3 regions of the Rossellomorea sp. ABR4_012 genome follow, and region 3 is predicted to be linked to each of the others. Evidence: riboswitches for the same ligand, from Rfam matches in the RefSeq annotation. Region 3 holds a riboswitch; each other region holds the start of a gene.
The links. Region 3 has a riboswitch for thiamine pyrophosphate ahead of tenA (thiaminase II). Riboswitches for the same ligand answer to the same signal wherever they lie in the genome.
Positions count from the first base shown of each region.

Region 1: it holds a riboswitch for thiamine pyrophosphate, as region 3 does, so the genes downstream of both, thiT (energy-coupled thiamine transporter ThiT) here and tenA (thiaminase II) in region 3, are expected to answer to the same signal.
Region 2: it holds a riboswitch for thiamine pyrophosphate, as region 3 does, so the genes downstream of both, thiC (phosphomethylpyrimidine synthase ThiC) here and tenA (thiaminase II) in region 3, are expected to answer to the same signal.

Region 1 is NZ_JBSWVK010000002.1:18,914-26,716, forward strand. It holds gene ACXAFV_RS09725 (histidine phosphatase family protein) at 1-377, shown strand, start outside; gene ACXAFV_RS09730 (YflT domain-containing protein) at 438-761, opposite strand; gene ACXAFV_RS09735 (thioredoxin family protein) at 908-1,234, shown strand; gene ACXAFV_RS09740 (hypothetical protein) at 1,580-1,879, shown strand; TPP riboswitch at 1,966-2,072, shown strand; gene thiT (energy-coupled thiamine transporter ThiT) at 2,144-2,740, shown strand; gene ACXAFV_RS09750 (threonine/serine exporter family protein) at 3,180-3,941, shown strand; gene ACXAFV_RS09755 (threonine/serine exporter family protein) at 3,996-4,451, shown strand; gene ACXAFV_RS09760 (beta-propeller domain-containing protein) at 4,589-6,763, shown strand; gene ACXAFV_RS09765 (mechanosensitive ion channel) at 6,892-7,803, shown strand, end outside.
Region 2 is NZ_JBSWVK010000003.1:549,809-557,611, forward strand. It holds gene ACXAFV_RS15760 (S9 family peptidase) at 1-1,206, shown strand, start outside; gene ACXAFV_RS15765 (DinB family protein) at 1,421-1,939, shown strand; gene ACXAFV_RS15770 (DinB family protein) at 1,978-2,508, shown strand; gene ACXAFV_RS15775 (LOG family protein) at 3,003-3,584, opposite strand; gene ACXAFV_RS15780 (serine protease) at 3,840-4,007, opposite strand; gene thiC (phosphomethylpyrimidine synthase ThiC) at 4,029-5,813, opposite strand; TPP riboswitch at 5,952-6,066, opposite strand; gene ACXAFV_RS15790 (small acid-soluble spore protein H) at 6,368-6,547, opposite strand; gene ACXAFV_RS15795 (hypothetical protein) at 6,913-7,593, shown strand; gene ACXAFV_RS15800 (YfiT family bacillithiol transferase) at 7,724-7,803, shown strand, end outside.
Region 3 is NZ_JBSWVK010000006.1:126,161-133,963, reverse strand. It holds gene thiO (glycine oxidase ThiO) at 1-573, opposite strand, end outside; gene ACXAFV_RS20435 (thiamine phosphate synthase) at 557-1,183, opposite strand; gene ACXAFV_RS20430 (energy-coupling factor transporter transmembrane component T family protein) at 1,195-1,998, opposite strand; gene ACXAFV_RS20425 (ABC transporter ATP-binding protein) at 1,995-3,440, opposite strand; gene ACXAFV_RS20420 (ECF transporter S component) at 3,447-4,025, opposite strand; gene tenA (thiaminase II) at 4,025-4,726, opposite strand; TPP riboswitch at 4,844-4,952, opposite strand; gene ACXAFV_RS20410 (response regulator) at 5,116-5,715, opposite strand; gene ACXAFV_RS20405 (sensor histidine kinase) at 5,717-6,850, opposite strand; gene ACXAFV_RS20400 (hypothetical protein) at 6,978-7,175, opposite strand; gene ACXAFV_RS20395 (DUF6509 family protein) at 7,578-7,803, opposite strand, start outside.

The DNA.
Region 1 (7,803 bases), on a different contig from region 3:
GTATGAGGAGAGCTGAAGTGACGGCGCGAAATGTGTTTAAAGGAGATATCATTTTCCTTGATGACTTAAGGGAAATTCCGTTGGCGCCAATTTTCCCGTCCGGAATGAAGCTTCCTCTGTTCATTCATCTATTTGCCATTCGCCTGGCGTGGTGGTTCGATCATCCATCTCAGTCCGGAAGCAAGAAAGAGGTGCTGGAGAAAATTAAGAGTATCGTAGACAGGATCATCTCAGAAGATCAGGATGTGCTGATTGTCGGACACGGAGGGGTGATGATGTTTGTGAGAAAGGAACTGGTCAAACGTGGTTTTTCCGGTCCGGTATTCAGGAGGCCTCAAAATGGAAAGATTTATATTTTTAAAAAAGAAAAAGGATGATTCCCGGATCATCCTTTACTTCTGAATTAGATTACATTATTTAAAGGGGAAAGGCACCTGTCAGTTCTGAACCAATAATAATATTTTTCCTTCATCCAGCTTTTCTTCGTACTGATCGGCTTCTTGTTTCGTAAAGCCCATCTCCTGTAATTGATTGCGCAGTTCGTCGCCTTTGCTGAGGATCATGTTTCCTACTGCCGTACCGATGCCCGTTTCCTTTACACCGATTTCATTCGCATTGGCATTGTCGGCCACGCGCTCTGTACGGTCATCGTCATGGGATAGTACATACAGATTCTTTTTGTCTATGCCTTGAGAAGATAACTTTTCCACTTCTGAAATTAATTCATCGTCATTATAGAATTCTTTAACAGTCGGTTTCATGTGAATCTCCTCCAATATCATTTTCGAATACAGTCGTTATTTTCCCGGTTTATGAAAAAATAAACATCTCCCGTACATGGATTCTTGGAAGGGAAAACGGGAATATATAACCTTAACAGCACTTACAGAAAGGAAGGGGATTGAACGTGAAAGAACAACATACGCTGGAAGTCATTAAAAGTACGATTGAAAACGAAAAAATGGTTCTTTTATATATCTCAAGACCAAATTGCTCTGTGTGCCATGCGTTACTGCCTCAAGTAGAGGAAGTGTTGAAGAAGTATTCTGGCATTACAGCCGTTCATGCGGATGCCGATGAAATTCCTGAAATGGCAGGGGAGTACTCGATTTTTACGGTACCTGTAGTCATTGTGTTTGTGGAAGGGAAAGAAATGATGAGGAAAGCACGATTCGTCCCGATCGATGAATTGGACAGCGGTTTGTCAAGATTGATCACGATGCTTGAGGATTAAACAAACGTTTGATTAAGAACGCCGAAGCCATATCGTAGAAGGGTTGATAGAGTTAAATGATCGTTAAATATGCTTCAGGACAACATCGATTTGGGTCCTAAACGCTGTCATTTTGGGAGCTCTTTTTTCAATGAGAAAATGATAGGTCAGAGAGAGGGAAAGGGGATTCGAAGCACCGATAATAAGGGCCGCTGCTGGAGTGCAGGAATTATACCAGGTTAATGGGAAATTTTGATAAGAACTCTTTGAAAAAAGTAGCTCTTTTGTCATGTCCTAGTGAATAAGTATATAATAGAGATAATATACGGAATATTCTGATTGAATTCCGGGAAAGGAGAGGTATTGATGCTGAGGTTGTCCAGAGCAAGTAAAGTAATCATTTCGATCGCCGCCATTATCCTATTTATTGCCGCCAATCAGATTACGATTGTTCAGCACCTTACTGCCCGCGCTTCCACCAAGCTGTATGTAGGCTGGAAGTACAACCATCTGGATCTGAAATACGAGGACGTGGAGTTCTCTCCGCAATTCGGGGATTACTCTGTTGCTTACAAAGATAAAGAAGGCAGAGTCTATGGTTTCATGGTTGCCCCCAAGTCTATGCCGGTCATCATCCTGCACGACCCGCTCAATGAAAGTCCCTGATCGTACCCTTCAATTTCATGCCCGCATTTTCTTTTATTATCTTATGTTTTCGTGTATAATACGTACTGGAATGATAATTTAATAAACGTGACCACAAGGGGAGCGATATGCTGAGAGTGAACGGCAAAATGCCTGTTCTGACCCTTTGAACCTGTTAGTTAGTACTAGCGTAGGAATGTGGAAGATAGATAGGATCACTATGCCTATTTGAATTTGCTGACTCTCCCTTATGGTTTCGTTTAGAAAAAAAGGGGAGATTTTTTTATGAAATCTTTAAGTTTAGTAGTATTGATTGAAGCTGCATTAATGGCTGCCTTTGCCATTATCCTTGATTTGCTTCCGTCGATTGATCTGTCACCGAGTATCTCGATTTCATTCTCGATGGTGCCAATTTTCATTTTGGCGTTCCGCAGAGGATTTAAAGCAAGCCTGTTGGCAGGGTTTGTATGGGGAGTGCTGCAGGTGGCGCTTGGCAATGCATGGATCGTCACTCCTGTTCAAATGATCATTGAGTACTTCATTGCATTCACTTTCATTGGGTTTGCAGGCCTTTTTGTTCGCCGCATCCAGCATTCATTACGGTCGGAGAATAAATCAAAACTGTATATGTGGATTGTCGCGGCAACGGTTGCCGGAAGTTTAGCCCGTTATTTCTGGCATTTCATTGCAGGCTTCATCTTTTTCAAAGAGTATGCTCCGGAAGGCATGTCCCCGGTTCTATTCTCGCTTTTTGCAAACGGGGTAACAATGCTCGGTTCCGCATTATTATGTTCGGTTGTTCTGATTCCTTTAATTGCGACTTCTCCGCGGTTAGTCAGGCAGGGTGTTTCAGTAGGGAATGACCAGCGGAAAGCTTCATGATTATATGAAATAAGCCGATTCCTCCGGGAGTCGGTTTTTTTTGTGGGACAAAAATGGATGCGAATTCAGTTGATGCAGATTGTCAATGAAAAAGAGGGACGATGGGAAAGCGATAATTGTCGGAATTTGAAGAATGGCAGATATACTGAGAATTTGGCGGATAAAATAAATAAACGGCAGATAAAAATAAAAAATGGACGATAAATCGAAATAACGGCAGATAAATCAAAAAAATGGAAGATAAAATAAGATCGGGGCGATTAACCATCCAGGCCCACCTTCACCAACGTACTTATCCACCCCCGCACAGGCCGGAAAATCCGCTCATATCCCCTCAACCATCCACAGATCAAAATTAATTCCCACTCCTCATTGCTTACAGGCCCGTTTTTCCTATAAACTAGACCTATTCAAAAAACGATAGCACGGAGAGATTTTTATGGAAGCTAAAATGATACGAAGGTATGACATAATGGAAGTTTGCCTGCTGGCAGGAAAGATCATGCTTCAGAGCGGGGCGGAAACGTATCGGGTGGAGGATACGATGATGAGGATAGCCGCTTCCTATGGAATTAAAGAATCGCACAGCTATGTGACGCCGACAGGAATCATCTTTTCCATTGAAACCGATGAACCGACGAAGACAAAGTTGATCCGCATCAATGAACGGTCGACAGATCTTGAAAAGGTCACCTTGGTGAACAGCATTTCCAGGAAAATCAGCCAGGGCCATTATAGCCTGGAAGAGGCTTACAGTGAGCTTGAAAAACTTGAGGAAGCGGACCATTCTTATTCCTTTTTTATTCAAGTGCTTGCTGCGTCCATTGCCAGCGGATGTTTTCTCATTATGTTTTTAGGTATCTGGGAAGATTTTATCCCTGCCTTCATAACAGGAGGGGTAGGGTATATGAGTGTGGTTTATTTACATCGCCTCGTTCCGATCAAATTTTTTGCGGAGTTCCTTGCGTCTTTCATCATTGGGATGTTAGCGTTCGGCTTTGTGCATGTTGGAGCCGGACAGGAACTGGATAAAATCATCATAGGATCTGTCATGCCGCTTGTACCCGGGCTGCTCATTACCAATGCTGTCCGCGACCTGATGGCGGGGCATTTGGTTTCAGGATTGTCTAAAGGAGCGGAAGCCTTTTTGACCGCTTTTGCGATCGGTACCGGCATCGCAGTTGTTTTTACGTTGATATAATGCTGTTTGATACATGTGTAACACTACTAAGTAATGTAAAGGAGTGAATAGGGAATGTGGATCATCGAGCATTTAATCACCAGCTTCATTGCTGCGGCTGCATTCGGCATTATTTTTAATGCACCGAAAGAGTCCCTATTCAAATGCGGGATTGTCGGAATGCTGGGCTGGATCATCTACATGATCATGTTTTTAAATGAAACGGATGCCGTACTCGCAACTCTGCTGGCATCATTTGTCGTAGCGGTCATCAGCCAGGTTTTTGCCAAAATGTACAAAACGCCAGTCATCATCTTCAGTGTAGCTGGAATCATTCCGCTTGTGCCGGGCGGACTCGCGTATGATGCCATGAGGAACTTTGTTCAAAATGATTACAATGCAGCAATCAACCTGGCAGCGAAGGCCTTCATGATTTCGGGCTCGATCGCCGTCGGACTCATCTTTTCTGAAGTCATCAATCAAATCATACGCAATGCCAGATTCAATGCCAGCGCACGAAGAATGAGATAACGAGAGAAGGACAGATCTTGGAGACAGGATCTGTTTTTTTGCGTGCAGAAGAACCTGTTGCTTTTCACGAGAAGCTGTAACTTTCTTCCACTCCGTCCGTCTAATGTAAAAATAGAACAAAAAGGTGGGTCAAACCTATGAAAAAGACGTATCTTATCATTCTTGCAGGTATCCTATTGTGTGCTGCTTTCGGACTGATTCTTTATTTGCAGAAACCTGCCGTCATGGCAGAGGGAAGTCTGGACGGCAAGCTTATCGTGATGAATGAAAATTCATGGAACCTTCAATTTTCTGAGCCGGTCAGGGAAAGCACGATCAATAACAGGAATATCGTTGTGAAAGATTCAGATGGTAAACCGGTGGAAGTCTCCTTCGAGCTTAGCGACGATCGTAAAACACTTTTTATTCATCCTCCTGCCGGCGGTTATCCGGAAGAACCCAGGCATTTTACGATTTCCATCAATTCCGGTGTCAAAACAAATTTAGGATTCTCCTATGAGGGGGATACGAACTTGACCTTTGCCGTCACAGAAGAGATCCCTTCCATTGCCTCTAAGAAAGAGCTTACCCGCTATTTTCAAACCATCTTGAAAAAACAAAAATTGGAACAGAAACATGCAGAATTCAGTCTTTTTGGGAATAGCGGCTCTGAATCATCTGAAGATAAGGCCACGTCAGGTAATGCTGAAAGTTCAGGGTCCGGCCACTCGGAAACGAATAATCAGGTCCAGGGTGTAGACGAAGGAGATATCGTCAAAACGGATGGAACCTTTATGTACCAAGTGGCAAATCAAAAGCTTATCATTTCTCAAGCAGTTCCGGCCGACAAAATGAAAATTGTCTCCCAAGTGACATTTAAAGAAAACATCCAGCCGCAGCATTTATTTTTAGAAAAAGACAAGGTAGTGGTCATCGGGAACAGCTGGTCTCATGGAGCGGTGGAAGCTGCTGAGAAAATCATGCCGCGCCCGATCAATGGCTCTACAGTCGCAATGATTTATGACATCTCTGACAAAGAAAAGCCGTCCTTAATAAGGAAGGTTGAGGTAGAAGGACATTATATGACCTCCAGAAAAATAGACGGAACCCTTTACTTTGTATCCAACTTATATCCTGATTATTGGCTTGCTGACAAAAATCCTGAGATAGACTTGCGACCAAGGGTGATGGATAGTTTGGAAGATGAAGAAGCCAAGGCGATTCCTGCCACGCGTATCAAGTATTTTCCGCAGTCTCCGCAGCCTAATTTCACTATGATCGCAGCGCTGGACATTGAAAATCCTAAAGCTGAATTTAACGTTGAGACGTATTTAGGAAGCGGTAACGGGATTTATATGTCAAAAGAGAATCTTTATATCGCCGTGGAAAAGGTGGAAGATCCAGCAAGCTGGGTCGTATCAAGTACTGAAGTGTATAAGTTTGGAGTGAAGGATTCAGCGATCACATATAAGGCATCGGGTAAAGTGCCTGGGAGGATACTCAACCAGTTTTCCATGGATGAGCATGAAGGATACTTCCGAATTGCAACGACTGATGGAGAGGTGTGGAATGACGATAAACCTTCTTCAAACGCACTCTATATTTACGATGAAAATATGAAGAAAACGGGTGAAGTCACGAACCTTGCAAAAGGGGAAAGGATCTATTCTGTAAGATTCATGGGTGATAAGGCATATATCGTCACCTTTAAACAAGTAGATCCGCTGTTTGTCATCGACACGGCGGATCCGGAGCAGCCTAAGGTACTTGGGGAATTGAAGATCCCGGGCTTCAGCACGTATCTTCATCCAATCGATGAAAACCATTTAATCGGTTTCGGGTTCGATACCAAGATCATGGATGACGGAAAATCATTTAACGAGGAACCCCGAATCATCCGGAACGGTATGAAAATATCATTATTTGATATTACGGATTTTCAGAACCCTAAGGAAGCAGACACTGAAATCATCGGGGGCAGGGGAACCCATTCTTATCTGCTGGAAGATCATAAAGCGCTTTTCCATGAACCGTCACGTAATTTATATGGATTCCCTATTTCGGTCTATCATGACAAAGAGGGAAGTGAGTATGAACAGGTATTCGACTATCAGGGGGCACTTCTTTATGAAATCTCCCCTGAAAGAGGCATTGAAAGAAAGGCGAAGCTGACACAGGTCGATAAGGGCCAAAAAGATATCTATGAAAACTGGGAGAATAATATACAGCGTCTTCTCTATATAGATGATACCGTATACACTTTATCCAATAGTAAAATCGAAGCATATTCATTGGATGATTTTAAAAAGGAAAGCTCTTTGCTCCTTCAATGACTCTTGAACAGCCTCCAATAGGTATTTTGGAGGCTGTTTCTATATTTTCTCATGATGTTTTGAAAAAAAATCTCCGGGTACATTAAGTATTAGCTTTAGAGATTTCAAAATTGGAAGGAGCTAACTGAATGAATAATAATAGAATCACGCAAGAATGGTACTCATACTTAGGGAAATTACCAGATCTTCTTCTGGCAATGCTCGTATTATTGATCGGCTGGATCGTTGCGAAGGCGGTTGAAAAAGCTGTTTACGGTCTTTTGAAGCGAGTTCACTTTGATGACAGGCTTCATTTTGGAAAGCCGAATGGAGAAAGGAAATGGACATCAGAGAAAGTCATCAGTAAAATCGTGTATTTTATCATTCTGGTCTTTGTCTTTATTGCTTTCTTTAATATGCTGGATTTAAACTTCATTGCTTCTCCGCTTGTCGGGATGCTGACCACGATGGCTGCAGCCATTCCGAATGTATTGAAAGCTGCACTCATCTTATTACTTGCCTGGGTGGTTGCGTCACTTCTGAAAATGTTAATCGAGAAAGTGGGAAATCGTCCATCAGTAAAAAATGCAATCTTAAGATCTAAACTGGCGAAAGATGAAAATGATGTACATCGTTATGTCTACACAGCAGCACGAATCGTCTTTTATCTTGTGCTGTTAGTGTTCCTGCCGGGTGTGCTCGCAGCTCTTAACATCACAGGGGTTTCAGGTCCATTCACGGAAATGCTTCACAGCTTCCTTGCATTTATTCCAAAACTGTTCGCAGCTGCCATTATCTTCATTGTCGGCTGGTTCGTTGCAAAAATCGTCCGTGACATCGTCACTAACTTCCTTGCGGCAATCGGCACGGAAAGAGCGGCTGAACGTTTTGGGATCAGTAAACTTTTCCAAGGGACAACCGTTTCTTCTGTAATCGGTACAATCGTCTTTGTACTCATTATGATTCCGGTTACGATCTCAGCTCTTGATCAACTCGACATCAGAGGGATCTCTGAACCGGCAATCAATATGCTGAACACCGTACTGGTGATGCTTCCAAAT
Region 2 (7,803 bases), on a different contig from region 3:
TGCAGCAAACTATGTTACACAGCAAGCATCAGGGAGAAGGAGCACTATAAAAACCAGATACAGGACAGTACGCTGGATATAGTCGATCTTCATACTGGAGAGAGGATTCAACCTTTAACAGATGTTGATAGTACTGTTGTTCCATTACGGTGGACTGACAAAGGAATTTTAATAAGATGGCAGGATAAAACGGATTATTGTATCGGGTTGTTATCTGAGGATGGCACGGTGGAAATGGTCAGCAAGGATGGCTTTATTTTGGATGCATCCATAACTGGGGATGGAATTCATCTATCCTATATCAAGGCCCTAAGGAATGAAACCTTTGAAGTCTATTTGGACGGTAAAAAGATAACGGATGAAAGTTGCTTTTTCAAAGGGAAGCTTAAAAGTAACAGGGAAGTCATCTCATGGAAAAGTCATGATGGTCTTGAAATAGAAGGAGTTTTATCAACCCCGGCAGATTTTGACGAGAATAAAACATATCCATTATTAGTGATCATCCATGGTGGTCCTGCTTGGGCTTCTTTCCCGATCCATTCAGGCTGTTTCAATGATAAATATCCGATTGAAAAGTTTATGGAAAAAGGCTTTATCGTGTTAGAACCAAACTACAGGGGCAGCTCGGGTTACGGCAATGAATTTTTAAAAGCGAACTATCGAAACCTGGGAATCGGTGACTACCAGGATGTGATATCCGGAGTGGATGCACTCGTTGACAAGGGGATTATAGATAAGGATCGAGTAGGGGTGATGGGATGGAGCCAAGGGGGATTTATCTCAGCCTTCTGTTCCACCTATAGTGATCGATTCAAGGCTGTATCAGTCGGCGGCGGGATTACGAATTGGCGTCACCATTATGTCAATACAGATATCCCTTGGTTTATCAGGATGCATTTAGGAAATGATCCATGGAATGATCCAGAGGTCTACAGTAAAACATCACCCATGACCTATATCAAATCAGCGTGTACGCCCACTTTGATCCAGCATGGCGAAGAAGATGCAAGGGTCCCGATTACAAATGCATATGAGCTGTATCAAGGATTAAGGGATATGGGGGTGGAGACAGAATTAGTCGTTTTTAAAGAAATGGCTTATAGTTCTGACCAGCCGGGGATGAATGTGGCTGTTATGGAGCAGAATTTGATGTGGTTTTCTCATTATGTTCTTGGGGAGAGTATGGAGGGTTTTAGGGGGTTGTGATTGGTGAGTAGAGTGGGGATGGTTCACACTCTACTTTTCTATTTTTTAAAGAATTGAATCATATCATCGAAACTTAACTGCACGGCTCGGTGTACCTTAGAAAGTAGGGTAAGAACATTGGATTTTTGTGGCAAAAGAGATAGGTTTTTTATTTTTTAAAAGGAAAAATCCATTTTAAATAGAATGTAATCACATTAAGAGGAGAGTGATTTCATTGGAGAGGAAATCTTTAGAAGTATCACCATTACCAGGGTATGAAGAAGAAATAGGTCGATGGCTATGGTGTTTAGAGGATGTTCGCCGAACTCTTATAAAAGAACTAACAGGAATCAGCCAACGTACTCTCGACACAAAAATCAATGAAAGACAAACGATTGGCTCATTGTTATATCACATTGCAATGGTAGAGGCAGATTGGTTATATGTAGAAGTCCTTGGAACTGAATGGGATCCAGAAATAAGATCGTTGTTTCCATATAACATTAGTTCTGAAGATGGCTCTTTAACCCATATAGAAGGACAAAGTTTAGAAAAGCATTTTCACCGTCTTAAAATGGTGCGTGAGGTATTTCTTTCGCACTTTCGTTCAATGGACTTAACGGATTGGCGTGAAATGCGGGCGCTTGAAAAATATGATGTTACACCTCAGTGGGTTGTTTATCACTTAATTGAACATGAATCACATCATAGGGGACAGATTTTCCAATTGCTTAGAGAATTACGAGATGTTTAAGGATATAAGTGAACCACATACAAAAGGGGATGGAATCTATGCTATGTAAACCAGAGGCAAACGAGTATGCTCCATATTATAAGGAATATGTGAACAATGTATCAGAAGGTGATCTGCTCCAGATTCTTGACGTACAACTAAAGAAAACCATGGATTTGTTAAAAGATCTAAGCGAGGAAAAGGCCTTGTTTCAGTATGCTCCGGAAAAATGGACAATCAAGGAAGTCATGGGCCACATAACCGATACGGAGCGCATTATGTGCTACCGCCTTCTCTGTATTGGCAGGGGAGAACAGGAGATGCTGCCAGGATATCATGATGATGAGTATGTGAGAAGGGGCAATTTTAATCGATTTTCCTTATCGGAGCTTTTACATCATCAATCTCTTGTCCGCAAAAACACGATTCTACTTCTAAGCAGCATGGATGAAGAAGCCCTGCTCCGACGAGGAAAAGCAAATGGATCCGAAACGACGGCCCGGGCTATTGCATACATTATTGCCGGGCATGAGATTCACCATCGAAGGTTGATAAGGGATCGATATCTGAAATCGGGTAAATCTGAATAATATCCCAAAGATAAAAGGAAAGCTGGAGTAATCAATAAATTGATTTATTACTGGTGGAGTGGGGAGTGGGAAGGGGGGACAGGTTTCTTGGAACTCTAATTATTACGTAATATCCAAGCGCCCAGTTTAGAATGATTATCAAAGGATCATATATTTTGAAAGTGGATCGTATTTTTCTGAAATGGATCATAAATGCAGATAACGGCGCGTATTTTTTGTCGAATGGATCATAAATTCCGAAAATGGATCATAAACCATTATCAAACGTATTTCCCCCATAAAAAGGCTGGGCCTTTAAACGAAAAACGAAACTTTTGAAAAGAAAATAATCAAATATCTATCAGCAGCCAAGATAAAACCATTAAAAAGGGCAGATTCCAGCTCGAGGAATCTGCCCTTCTATATGTGATCTTCCATTTTCAATATTCCCTGGGAAAGCGGGAACCGCCCCTATTATTAGAGTGAAAACAGATAACTCGGTCTGTTTTTAACGATCAGGTCTGCTTTTCAGTAATGTACGTTTTTACGCTTGGTGGTTCATATGTCTTGAATTTATCAAGTATCCCTTTCGGATCACTATCAACCAATGCCATATCACGGTACTTTTCATGTAGAAATTGTTCTTCTGACATATGATTAAATAAAGCAATAAGTGGATCATAATAATGATTAATATTTAAGAGACCACAAGGTTTATGATGAAGACCTAATTGAGCCCACGTGAAAATCTCAAAGAACTCTTCTAAAGTCCCTGGACCGCCAGGCAAAGCGATAAATCCATCTGCCAAGTCTGCTATTTTTGCTTTCCTCTCATGCATCGAATCTACAATGATCAACTCTGACAAGTTTTTATGGGATATCTCTCTATTTTCAAGGAAACTTGGCATAACACCAATTACATGTCCCCCTTCTTCTAAAACTGAATCTGCAACAGCCCCCATAACTCCAACACTTGCTCCGCCATAAACAAGAGCAATATTTCGTTTAGCCAGTTCTTTACCAAGCTTTTTGGCACCTTCGATATAGACATCAGATGCTCCATTACTCGATCCACAAAATACGGCTACCTTTTTCAATCGATCCCCTCCTTAATCATCACTATTATAGTTTATATTAAACTTTCATTTAATAAAATGGGTCAGATCGTTGAATAAACAATGACGATTTGTATCCCAAAATTGACCTGCTGATCGTCCGCATTCTGGCATGACAAAGAAGGACGCCTTCTTAAACATGTCTTATATATAGAAGTTAAAGAACCTTGCCTCAACAAAATAATTAAGGCAAGGTTCCTTCTGGAATCTCTTAGCTTTACTTTTTATCAGGTTTTTTTAATAATATAAAACATTTACTTTATGACACTTGATACATTTTTCATGATGTTGATTTCCTTTAAAATGATGATCACAATTTTGCTGGATCTCTTTTAAATTTTTCTCCAAAAGAGCAAGGTGAGTTTTTAGTTGATTTATTTCCTCTTCTATTTTTTTGACATTCACCCTGATAACCCCCTAAGAAAGTTACTGATATATGTTACCGCCAGACCGTTTAAACTGTTCAGCCTTTTCCTTCATACCTGCTTCAATCGCTTCCTTTGTATCAAGTTTGTTTTCTTTTGCATAATTACGAATATCTTGAGAGATTCGCATACTGCAAAATTTAGGTCCGCACATAGAACAGAAATGCGCTGTTTTTGCCCCTTCGGCAGGTAAAGTTTCATCATGATATTCGATTGCACGTTCAGGGTCTAAAGATAAATTAAACTGATCCCTCCAACGGAATTCAAAGCGGGCTTTTGATAAGGCATCATCTCTCTTGTGGGCCCCGGGATGTCCTTTTGCCAAATCAGCAGCATGAGCTGCAATTTTATACGTGACAACCCCTACACGAACATCATCTCTATTCGGTAAACCTAAATGCTCTTTCGGCGTTACATAACACAGCATCGCTGTCCCATACCAACCAATCATTGCAGCTCCAATAGCAGAGGTAATGTGATCATAACCTGGCGCAATATCAGTCGTAAGAGGTCCAAGTGTATAGAATGGCGCTTCCTGACATACTTCCAATTGTTTATCCATATTTTCTTTAATCAGGTGCATCGGCACATGTCCAGGTCCTTCAATCATGACCTGTACATCATGCCCCCAAGCGATTTTTGTTAGCTCCCCGAGAGTCTCTAATTCTGCAAACTGTGCTTCATCGTTTGCATCTGCAATAGATCCGGGACGTAAACCATCGCCTAGTGAAAATGCAATATCATACGATTTCATGATTTCGCAGATTTCTTCAAAGTGAGTATATAAGAAACTTTCTTTATGGTGGTGCAGACACCACTGTGCCATGATGGACCCTCCGCGGGATACAATACCTGTCAAACGTTTAGCTGTTAACGGGACATATCGCAAAAGAACACCGGCATGAATGGTGAAGTAATCAACACCTTGCTCTGCCTGTTCAATTAAGGTATCACGATAAACCTCCCAGGTAAGATCTTCAGCAACACCATTTACTTTTTCAAGTGCTTGATAGATTGGGACAGTACCGACAGGAACCGCAGAGTTACGAATAATCCATTCGCGTGTTGTATGAATATTTTTCCCTGTCGATAAATCCATAATATTATCAGCACCCCAGCGCGTGGCCCAAGTCATTTTTTCAACTTCTTCTTGGATAGAAGATGAAACAGCAGAGTTTCCGATATTCGCGTTAATTTTCACATGAAAGTTACGGCCTATGATCATGGGCTCTGATTCTGGATGATTGATATTTGAAGGAATAATCGCACGACCTTTTGCAATTTCATCCCGAACAAATTCAGGTTTCATATTTTCTCGAATAGCGATAAATTCCATTTCAGGTGTGATAATTCCTTTTCTTGCATAATGAAGTTGTGTAACATTTTTCCCTTCTTTGGCCCGTAACGGTTTCCGTTTTAAACCAGGAAACACGTTATGATTCGTACGAGGATCGTTTTCATCTTTATAACCATTATCCTCAGGCCTGATTTCACGGCCATCATATTCCTCAACATCGCCGCGTTCCTGAATCCATGAACTGCGAAGGGCAGGAAGACCTTTTGTAATATCGACATCATAATCAGGGTCTGTATAAGGTCCGCTGGTGTCATACACGCGTACTGGAGGATTTTCCTCTTCTCCGAACGTACCGGTCGTCGGACTTAACTCGATTTCACGCATTGGAACTTTCATGTCAGGTCTAGAGCCTGTTACATATACTTTTTTGCTGCCTGAAAAATTAGACATGATGGAAATGTTTTGTTCGTTTAGTGAAGATGTTGACATGGACATAATCTCTCCTTTTATGAATGTAAGGACAAGATATAGAACACAACAAGTGGAGAGCTTATGAAGTACATAAAAAAGCCGGTGTCCAATAAATGGTTGGACCCGGCTAATATGTATACAGAAGTAGTATGACTATAATGACGCTTCTAACTTCCCCACGCTGGTATGAACCAGATCAGGTCCCAAGAGTCAAGAAACTTCAACGCGTTTCTCTCTCAGCCCAACTCATTGGACTCCCCTAGTTATTTCTATTCAATTTGATTTTAGTATACAAGAGACTTCATTATTTTAAAAGGAAAATTTGGAAAATGAGGCTAAGGGATGAGATTGGAAAAGAGGAAGAGCTTTGTAATAGGAGATATTTATTTTATTTTTGATAAGAGGAGGGTGAGTGGGTAGGGAGAATTGTATAGAGGCTGGGGCAAAAGTTAGCCGAAGGAACATTCGAACAATCATTCGAAATTCTTTAATTAGAATCGAAATTAGTTCTGATTTAAATTGAGTGATTTAGTTTTGTCCCAGCCTCTTATTAAGGGGAATTAATTGATCAATCATTGTTCAAATAAGCTTGTTATGGAAACACTTTGTTTATCATTTGGTTTTGCAAGGGAATGGATTGTAGCTGTTCCATTTTGTTCATCCACGTGTTCAATGTAAATTCCTTCTCCATTATAGGTTACATTAGCCATAATCAGCGAAGAAGCAATTTCTTGTGCTCGTTGTGCATTCATTGTAGCCACCTCCTTTTTGACTTTAATAGTTATACTATTTGTTCCAACTACCTTAGATATACTAGCTGTAATTGAAACATCTTCCATGTTCAATAAGTTTTTGAGTTTGCTTAAAAGGCAGCAGCTCATTGCCATATCAAGAAAAGATCAATTGATCAGAAGAACCACTGAATGATTATGGTCATAATCCTAAAGCAGGGTTACGCCTCTTTTTGTGGAATAGATAGTTAAAAGCGGCATTGTAAATGTTGAAAATAATGTCTATGCAACATAAAAAGGAATAGTTGAGCAATAAAAGCCCGGTTATTTTAATAAAATCACTATAATCGTAATAATGATAATACTAACGAAATTAGGAGAAAACTATGTCAGAAATATGGATTGTAGAAGAAAGAGTATCAAAAAAGTTTTTAGATGAATCAGGGCATCATGTAAGGCTCGATGGGGAAGTGGAAACTGCCTATTTTGTTGGTGCTCATGGAGAAGATTATATAGAGGATAATAAAAACTTTTTATTGGAGTTTTTAAGTCAACAGGATATGTATCCCCTATTTGTTACCTTTATTGTCTACGATGAACAAGAAGAGGATTACATTGCTTTTTTGAATCAGAATAACATTGAATTTACGTTGAAATCACTTGATGAAAAAAGAAATTATTATGATTTCCTTGGTAAGCACACTTATCACCCACCTTGTTTTACTGCAACGGTAAAGGACTCGGATACCTTAGCCCTTTTACTCAATGAAACCTATTGGCTGCCTTCTCAAAATGAGTTTTATTCGATTTCTTTTTCCGACAATTTAACGTTTGTATTGGGGGAAGTAAATGAATGGGGAAGAAAAAGAAAACGGTCAATTCCAACCTTTAAAATAGAGGAAGAAACGACCTTTATAACGATTTTTCACGATGGAGCAGGGGTTTATTTATATTCAAACGAAGAGAAATATTCTTCCCTCGATAAATTTGTTTCGAACTTACCTAAAGGAACAGTTATAACGCAAATAAACGATGAAATGGTGATTGATGAAGACACCAACGAGTAGATTTAGTGGCTATTATTAATGATGAAAGTGAAAAAGGTATTAAGGTAAGAAGAATGAAGGGAGATGTAAACTTATTTAACGACTCATTTATTCAGTCGCAAAAACCAAAGGTCTAATAGGGGGAATCGTGATGGATAAGAAATACCCAATCGGCTCTTTCCAACTCGATGATGAAATTACCAGCAGTGTTACGAGTGTTTGGATCCATGA
Region 3 (7,803 bases):
CTGTGTCCTGACCCCATTGCATTTGCCGTTATCGTGAAGGAAACCAAGCACCGGTGAGAATTCCTTTATTTCTGCACCGAGCCGCACTGCGGAACTCGCCAGTGCAAGTGTGAGCTTTCGTGCAGACACATTACCGTCTTTGTCCGCATAGATGCCCCCCATATTCCTTTTTGATAATCCGGGTTCAAGCCTTGACACTTCTTCTTCAGGAAGCCATTCTACATCTTTACTTACGGCTGTCAGCCTTCGTAAAGCCCTTTGTTCCGATTCAGTGAATGCAAGCTTGATCATCCCATTTTGATTGAATTCAACGTCTATTCCGCTTATTTCTCTTAATTCTTGCGAAAGAGCAGGGAACATATCCCGGCTTTTAATGGCAGCCCTCAACTGTTCTTCATCACCATCGAACTCAGTATGGACACCCAGCATCCCGGCTGCAGCCGAAGAAGCTTTTCCACCGATCTTGTCCTTTTCGAGTATCAATACCTTTTTCTTTCTTTTTACTAACTGATAAGCGATTGAACATCCGATCACCCCGGCTCCCACAATGATGACGTCATAATCTTTGTTCAAAATTCTCACCTCTATCAAGCTGTACTCGATATTCTTTTGCGGAGCTTACCGGATCCTTCGTAAGAAAAATCCCGGATAGGACGGCTATACCTGCAGCACCTGATGCTATGATATCCTGCACATTTCCTGGTTTGATGCCACCAATAGAAATGACAGGGACATTGACTGCATCCACAAGCTCCATTACTTTCCTCGTTCCCACCCCGGGCTTGCCAGCTTTGGAAGGTGTGATGAATATGTTTCCGTAAAAAAGATAATCCGCTCCTTCCTCCTGCAAGGAGACCCCTTCATCTATCGAGTGAATGGACGCTCCGATTTTCATTGAAGGAAATATCCTTTTAACCGCTGACACTCTTAAACTATGATGAGCAAGGTGCGCAGCTCCAGCACCGGCTGCAGCTGCAACATCCACCCTGTCATTGACGATTATCCTATCCGGAGGAAAGCCCCCTCTGACTAATTTCCTGAAAGCCATATCTATTTCGCGTGCTGTCCAACTCTTTTCCCTGATATGGAGAAAATCGATGAATGGCTTAATGGCCAGGGAAATACGGACCATTTCTTCTATTCCTTGTTGACCAGTTGTAACAGCATGAAGCTGTCTCTTCATTAAATCGCCTCCTATCCCTGATAACGTACATCCCCAACAGGGAAAATCGGATATGTACCCGAAGCATAGTAACTGATCATCACCATGGCGATGATCACGACTAAAAACAGTCCGTCTGATTTCGAAAAACCGATGTGATAAAAATATGTCCTCTTCCCGCTGCCGGAGAAACGTTTAGCCTCCATGGCAACAGCAATCCGATGCGCCCGCCTTATACTTTGTGCAAGAAGCGGGAGAGCGTAGGACCGGAAAGTGAAAAACAATCCGGCAACACCTTTTCTACGTTTTACCACCCGTACTTTCATCGCATTGCGGATGGTCACGAATTCTTCAGCAATAATCGGCAGCAGTCTGAACCCCGCCATAAAGCTGTATGCGTATTTAGGTTTCAGCTTCAGTTGCTGCATCATTGAATAGAACAGCTTGACCGGACGGGTGGAAAGCGTGAATAATAATCCCAGCAGGGCGAAAATAAAGGCCCTGAAACCTATGTGGATGCCTCGATAAAAGCTTTCTTCTGAAATCTGGATGAGTCCCCATTTCACCCATATGACATCTCCTTTTCCAAATAAAATCATCGAAGATGCCGTAGAGGTAAAAACAAGGATGAAAGGCAGCAAAAGCAGGGATTTGACTTTCACAGTATGACCAGAGTACAACCAGAATAATAGAAAGGAAAAAGCAGTTAAATAAACAAGCATATTCAATCGATGGATCAGCAGAATCACGATAAACAGAATGACCATGATGATGAGTTTGAAGCTCGGGTTGATTCGATGCAGCCAAGTCTCCTTGAAGACGAAATCGATATTCACAAGACTCCCTCCTTCACTTCATATGATTTATAACACGGTTCATCCTTCACCAATTCACCTTCTTCGATTGTCCATATCCTGTTCGAAACGGACCTAGCAATATCCTCATCATGCGTCACCATGAGTATGGTTGAACCTTGAAGCTGCAACTCCTTCAACATTTCCAGCAATTGAAAGGTATTTGCCGCATCTTGGCCGAAAGTGGGTTCATCCAAAAGAATGATATCCTGACTGATTAAGATCGATGCGGCAACACTCAGCCGCCTCTTTTGTCCCATGGATAACTGATATGGATGCTGATGACGATGTTCTTCCAGGTTGAACCTTTTCAGAATGACCTTCACTTTATCCTCCAGCACTTTCCCGCTGCTAGTTTTCTGCTTTAGGCTAAATGCAATTTCGTCAAAAACGGAGTTAGCGACAAATTGAAACTCAGGATTCTGAAAAACGAATGTACAATGTTCGGGAGTTTTCTGTTTGTTTACTTCATGGCCAAAAAGTTCGTATCTTCCTGTCGTTTTGATAAATTGCATCAAACTATGTAGAAAGGTGGATTTACCTGCCCCATTACTTCCAAGGATCGAAATCCATTCCCCTTTTCTGACAGAGCCGCGGCCGATCGTTATTTTCGGATGCTTATTCAGATACCCTTTAAAATTCTCAACTTCCATAGCCATTCCACCTAGAAGTTCGTCTGTTTTCGGAAAGGGACTTGACCTTATATACTCATCCCATGCTCCCGGATACCATACTCCATCTTCCTTGATGACTTCTTTGTACTCTGTTAAAACTTCTTCTGCATTTCCATCTGCAAGTATCTCTCCAATCTTGTTAAAGAGGATGATGCGGTCGACTAAGTCGACTACGTAATCCAACTTATGTTCCACGATCACTACCGTTTTATCGCTGCTGATATGTTTGATCGTCTCCCAGATATCCTTTGTTCCTGCCTCATCCACTAACGCGGTCGGTTCATCTAAAAATAACGTGTCCGGCTCCAGCGCAAGTACTGCAGCAATGGCAAGCCGTTGTTTCATTCCCCCTGACAATTCGGAAATCCTAGTATGGGGATCTGGCAGATCTAATCCCACTTTCTTCAATAACGCATGGATCTTATCCTCCATCTGTTCTCTTGGTACATTCAGATTTTCAAGTACAAATGCAATTTCCTCATCCACATAAGGCATGCAAAACTGTGCCTCGGGATCTTGAAATACATACCCCCAGGAAACAGGATAAGAAATGGAGGATACTTTCATCGGTACCTCATAAGAATGCGGGATCAATCCGGCACATACATTGAGCAATGTTGATTTCCCACAGCCGGAAGGACCAAGCAGCAGGACCTTTTCCCCCTTACCGATGGAAAGTGATAAATCTTTAAATATGAATTTATTTCCACCAGGAAACTTCAACCTCAGTTTTTCAATCTTCAAAAACATTCACACCTATCTGTCAAGAGCTTCGTAGTCTTCCTTCTCAGTTGGTCTGACAAGGCTTGTTACACCAGTTTGCTCTAGAGATTTTACAAGATAGAAAGCTCCGATTCCTGCAATAAGTACAGAACCAAGCAATCTTGCTCCCAAAAACAAAAGTAGATTCCAAGTAGCAAGATCTCCGATATATCCTTTATACATATCCATCAAAATCGATCCGAATGCAGACATCACGGCAGCCAGGCTTATGATGGTGAGATTGTTAAGTTTGTATCTTGTAACGAAGAAAACGGCTTCAGCAAACAGCCCTTGCACGATACCGAACAGCAGCACCTCAAGCCCCCATTCAGACCCCATGAGAAATTCCCCGGACGAAGCTGCGATTTCAGCGAGCAGTGCTACTCCAGGCTTACGGATGATTAGGAAAGCGACTGTCGCAGCCATGAACCACATCCCATAAATAAGCTGATCAGCATGCAGACCGAACGGCTTAATCATGTTGTATAACGGTCCCCAAATTTTATAAATGACACCAAATCCAATAGAGATGACAACCGTAACGAGAATATCCGTTAATCGTAACTTCGCCATTACTTCACCAGCTTTCCAGAATGTACTAGAAGATGATGTTCAAACGGCCATTTCTCCATGGAGTATGCCATTTCCCAGAATTGAAGCTCGTAAATACTGCTGATCATGAACAGCTCTTTCATACGGGATTTTTCTTCATCTGAAGCTTTTTCAGCCAACTCGTCCAGACGGTTGATTTGCTCTTTCACCAGTTCACCAAACCACTCCCCGCCGTAAGCGGCAATCCATTCCCGATAAATGGGTTCATCCGGTGAACACAGCTTCAGGCGCTCACCGACTTCATGATAAAGCCAGTAACACGGTAGGATCGCAGCGAGGATATCAGCAAGCCCCCCAAATTGTGCCGCCCTGTACATATGGGAGGTATACGCATATGCGGTAGGAGCGGGCTTGAATTGTTTCCTTTCTTCTTCTGTGATACCCAATTGAACGGAAAACGTCTCATGCAGGGACAATTCCGCTTCATTCGTGCCCTGGGCATGGGCTGCCATTCTTGAGGTGGTATGTAAATCCGGTGCTTTAGCGGCTCCCAACGCCTGAACCCTGGAAAAATGAGATAGATAATAGGCATCCTGCAGCACATAATAGCGGAATTTCCCAAGTGGAAGTGTGCCGTCACCTATCCCTCTTACAAAAGGGTGATTGAAGCTTGCTTCCCATATCTCATTCACTTCTTCTCTTAATTCATTTGAAAATGTCATCACTGACTCTCCTTTTCTATGACGACCCATCACCAAGGAAACAAAAAAGCCACTTTCCATTACGCAAATAGCGAACAGAAAGTGGCTTGAATAGGCAGTACATCAGACAAATTATGTAACCTTCAAACACCACTTCCCTACGCTGGTCTCAACCAGATCAGGTTCAAAGGGTCTTAAAGTTACACTTTAATCTCAGCCTTCTTGAAAGGCACCCCTAGTGGATCGTCATATGTAATTTTGAATTCGATGTAATCGTACCATGTAATTTTTTCTTGTCAATCTTTTTTACATCTCCTAATACCCCGCACCGTTAAAAGAAGCTAGGAATTCAGGGTATCCAGAACCTAAATTTTTTTCTTCAGATTTTCTTAAGATGTATACATTCTGTTTTATTTAAACCAGCCTTTTTCTTTAGAATGAGTTATGGCTTCGATCCGATTTTTCACTTCAAGTTTATCGAGGATCGTTGAAATATAGTTTCGTACAGTACCTGTTTTCAGCTTAAGCTCTTCAGCGATTTCTTTTGTATTTTTTCCGTCTGCCACAAGTTCAAGGACTTCTTTTTCCCGATCTGTTAATGGATTTTCTTCACTGTACATATCATCCATCAGTTCAGGAGCATAGATCCTTTTACCTTCCATGACAAGGCGAATTGAGCTTGCAAGTTCCTCACTCGGACTGTCTTTTAATAGATACCCTTTGACTCCGGCCTTTATCGCACGCTGAAAATAGCCAGAGCGTGCAAAAGTAGTCAGGATGATGACTTTGCAGCCTTCCCCTTTTAATTCTTCCGCTGCCTCAAGTCCGGTCTTCTCCGGCATTTCGATATCCATCATGCAAATATCAGGCTTCAGGCGGCGGACCAGGGATACGGCTTCTTCACCATTGCCCGCCTTCCCCACAACCTCTAAATCATCCTCTAAATTAAGCAAAGAACCTAATGCACCCAGCATCATCCGCTGGTCTTCAGCAATTACAATGCGAATCATCTCATTCCCTCCCTATCTGTTTGATCACTTTAGGAACTCTCATAATCAATGTCGTCCCATTATCAGAAATGATTTCGAGCGTCCCGTTCACAAAATCAAGCCGCTCTTCCATCCCTCTTAATCCGCTTCCTTTTGATAGGTCTTTATCCTTGTGCAAACCAATGCCATTGTCCTTTACCTTTATAGTTAATTCATTATCGTATTCATCGATTGTTATTTCACATGTATCAGCCTTACTGTGCTTTACGACATTTGTGACTGCTTCTTTTAAACACATGCTTAATATATTTTCAAGAAAGAGTGAAGTATCCGGGAAGCTGGATTCCTCGTCTATTATCAATTCAATATCAGCAGCTTTAAGGATTTGCTTGATCCTTACCATTTCGTCTTCCAAACGGATTCCACGCATTTGGGATACCATCGTGCGTACCTCTGTCAATGCGGTCCTGGCTGTTTGTTGTACGTCCTTCAATTCCTCTTTTGCCTGCTCGGGATCTTTGTATACCAATTTTCTGGCCAAGTCACTTTTCAAGCCTATTAGGGATAGCTTCTGTCCTAATGTATCATGCAGATCACGTGCAATACGCTGCCTTTCTTCTTGTTTGACAAGTTCCGAAATGCGTTTATTCGCATCCTCAAGTTTTTCTTCGAGCCACCCTTGTTTATTGCGATTGTAGATATTGAATGGAAGCAGAATCACACTGATCCAAATGATCAGGATAAACGGTATTTGAGAGAGGAATAAGTCTTCCTGCTCTACAAACTTAAAATTAATGGAAGCGGTTGTAAGAACTAAATGAATGATATACAGCGTCAAGAAAGCAATCCGGTTTTTTATATTCCCGTTATAGTAAGCAATATAAAATGCAAAATAAATAAAATTAAACTGTATGGTCATCGTTATGGAAATCGCGATTAAAAAGGATGTCCATAAATAAACCGGCCACTCCTTTGAAAGGAAGGCGAGCCTTAAAAAGATGAAAAATAAAATCGTCAATGTGATTCCTACAATGATTTCAACCGTTGAAGATGATTGAAAAATAAAATAAAAAGGTAAAATGCTGATGATACTCCATATGTAAGGCGAAATACCTGAGCTTTTCTGAATTCTAATTAATTTATCGGGGAGCTGCACGATCGATACCTCATTTGTATGAATGTTTGTTGTTATCTTACCATATTCCTAGTCAAACATATGAATAAAAAGCGTATACAAATCCTTTTTGGAATCGTATACGCTGTAATATTGTATCCTGTCTTCATCAATATTTCCTGTTTTGAATCGCGATCTGTTTCAACATGAGTTCGTGAGATTTTTTGATGATATCTGTCAAAACATCACCTTTATATATTCTGCCAATCTTCGTCTTTTCCTGATAATATTCTACAATTTCATCTAATTGCTGAGCGGTTTCTTTCTCGATTCTGACATTTAACTGAATTCTATTAGTGGTACTCATATACTGTTAAACCCTCCAAAATCCGTAGTGCTATGATGTGCTAGCATCATTCTATCAACATTATAGCATACTCTATCAGTGTGATATAGCCCTTTTCGACAAGGTTTTCTTATCTGAAATTCCCTGCCTGTAAAATCAGTGTGGGCTTTTAATGCCGCTATTGATTTCCGTGCAAGACTTCGCTTTCCGCGGGTAGCCCGTGAGCCTCCTCGGAGCTGTGCTCCTGCGGGGTCTCACATTAGCTACTTTTCCCGCAGGAGTCTTCGTCATGCACTCCAATCAACCGCTGGAAAAAACTATACGCATATGTAAGCAAAACAAAAGAATCCGAACTATTTTGAATACAAAATAGTTCGGATTTTCTTCGATTAAAACACTATTGTCCCAGCCTCTTCAAAAAATTCAGCTTAGAATAGCTTCATTACAATACTGAAGGATTTGGGCTTCTTCATCCTCTTCCAATTCAAAGTCGAGAATCGATTCAGTATTTCTTTCAATAATTTGATACTGTGCAATTCGTGAAACGTCACCGTCTTGAACGAAAATTGCTTTAATATATAAGCCGTTCTCTGAATAAAGTTCATCGTCTTCTGGCACTTCGATCGAGAGCATTAACTCATAACGGTTG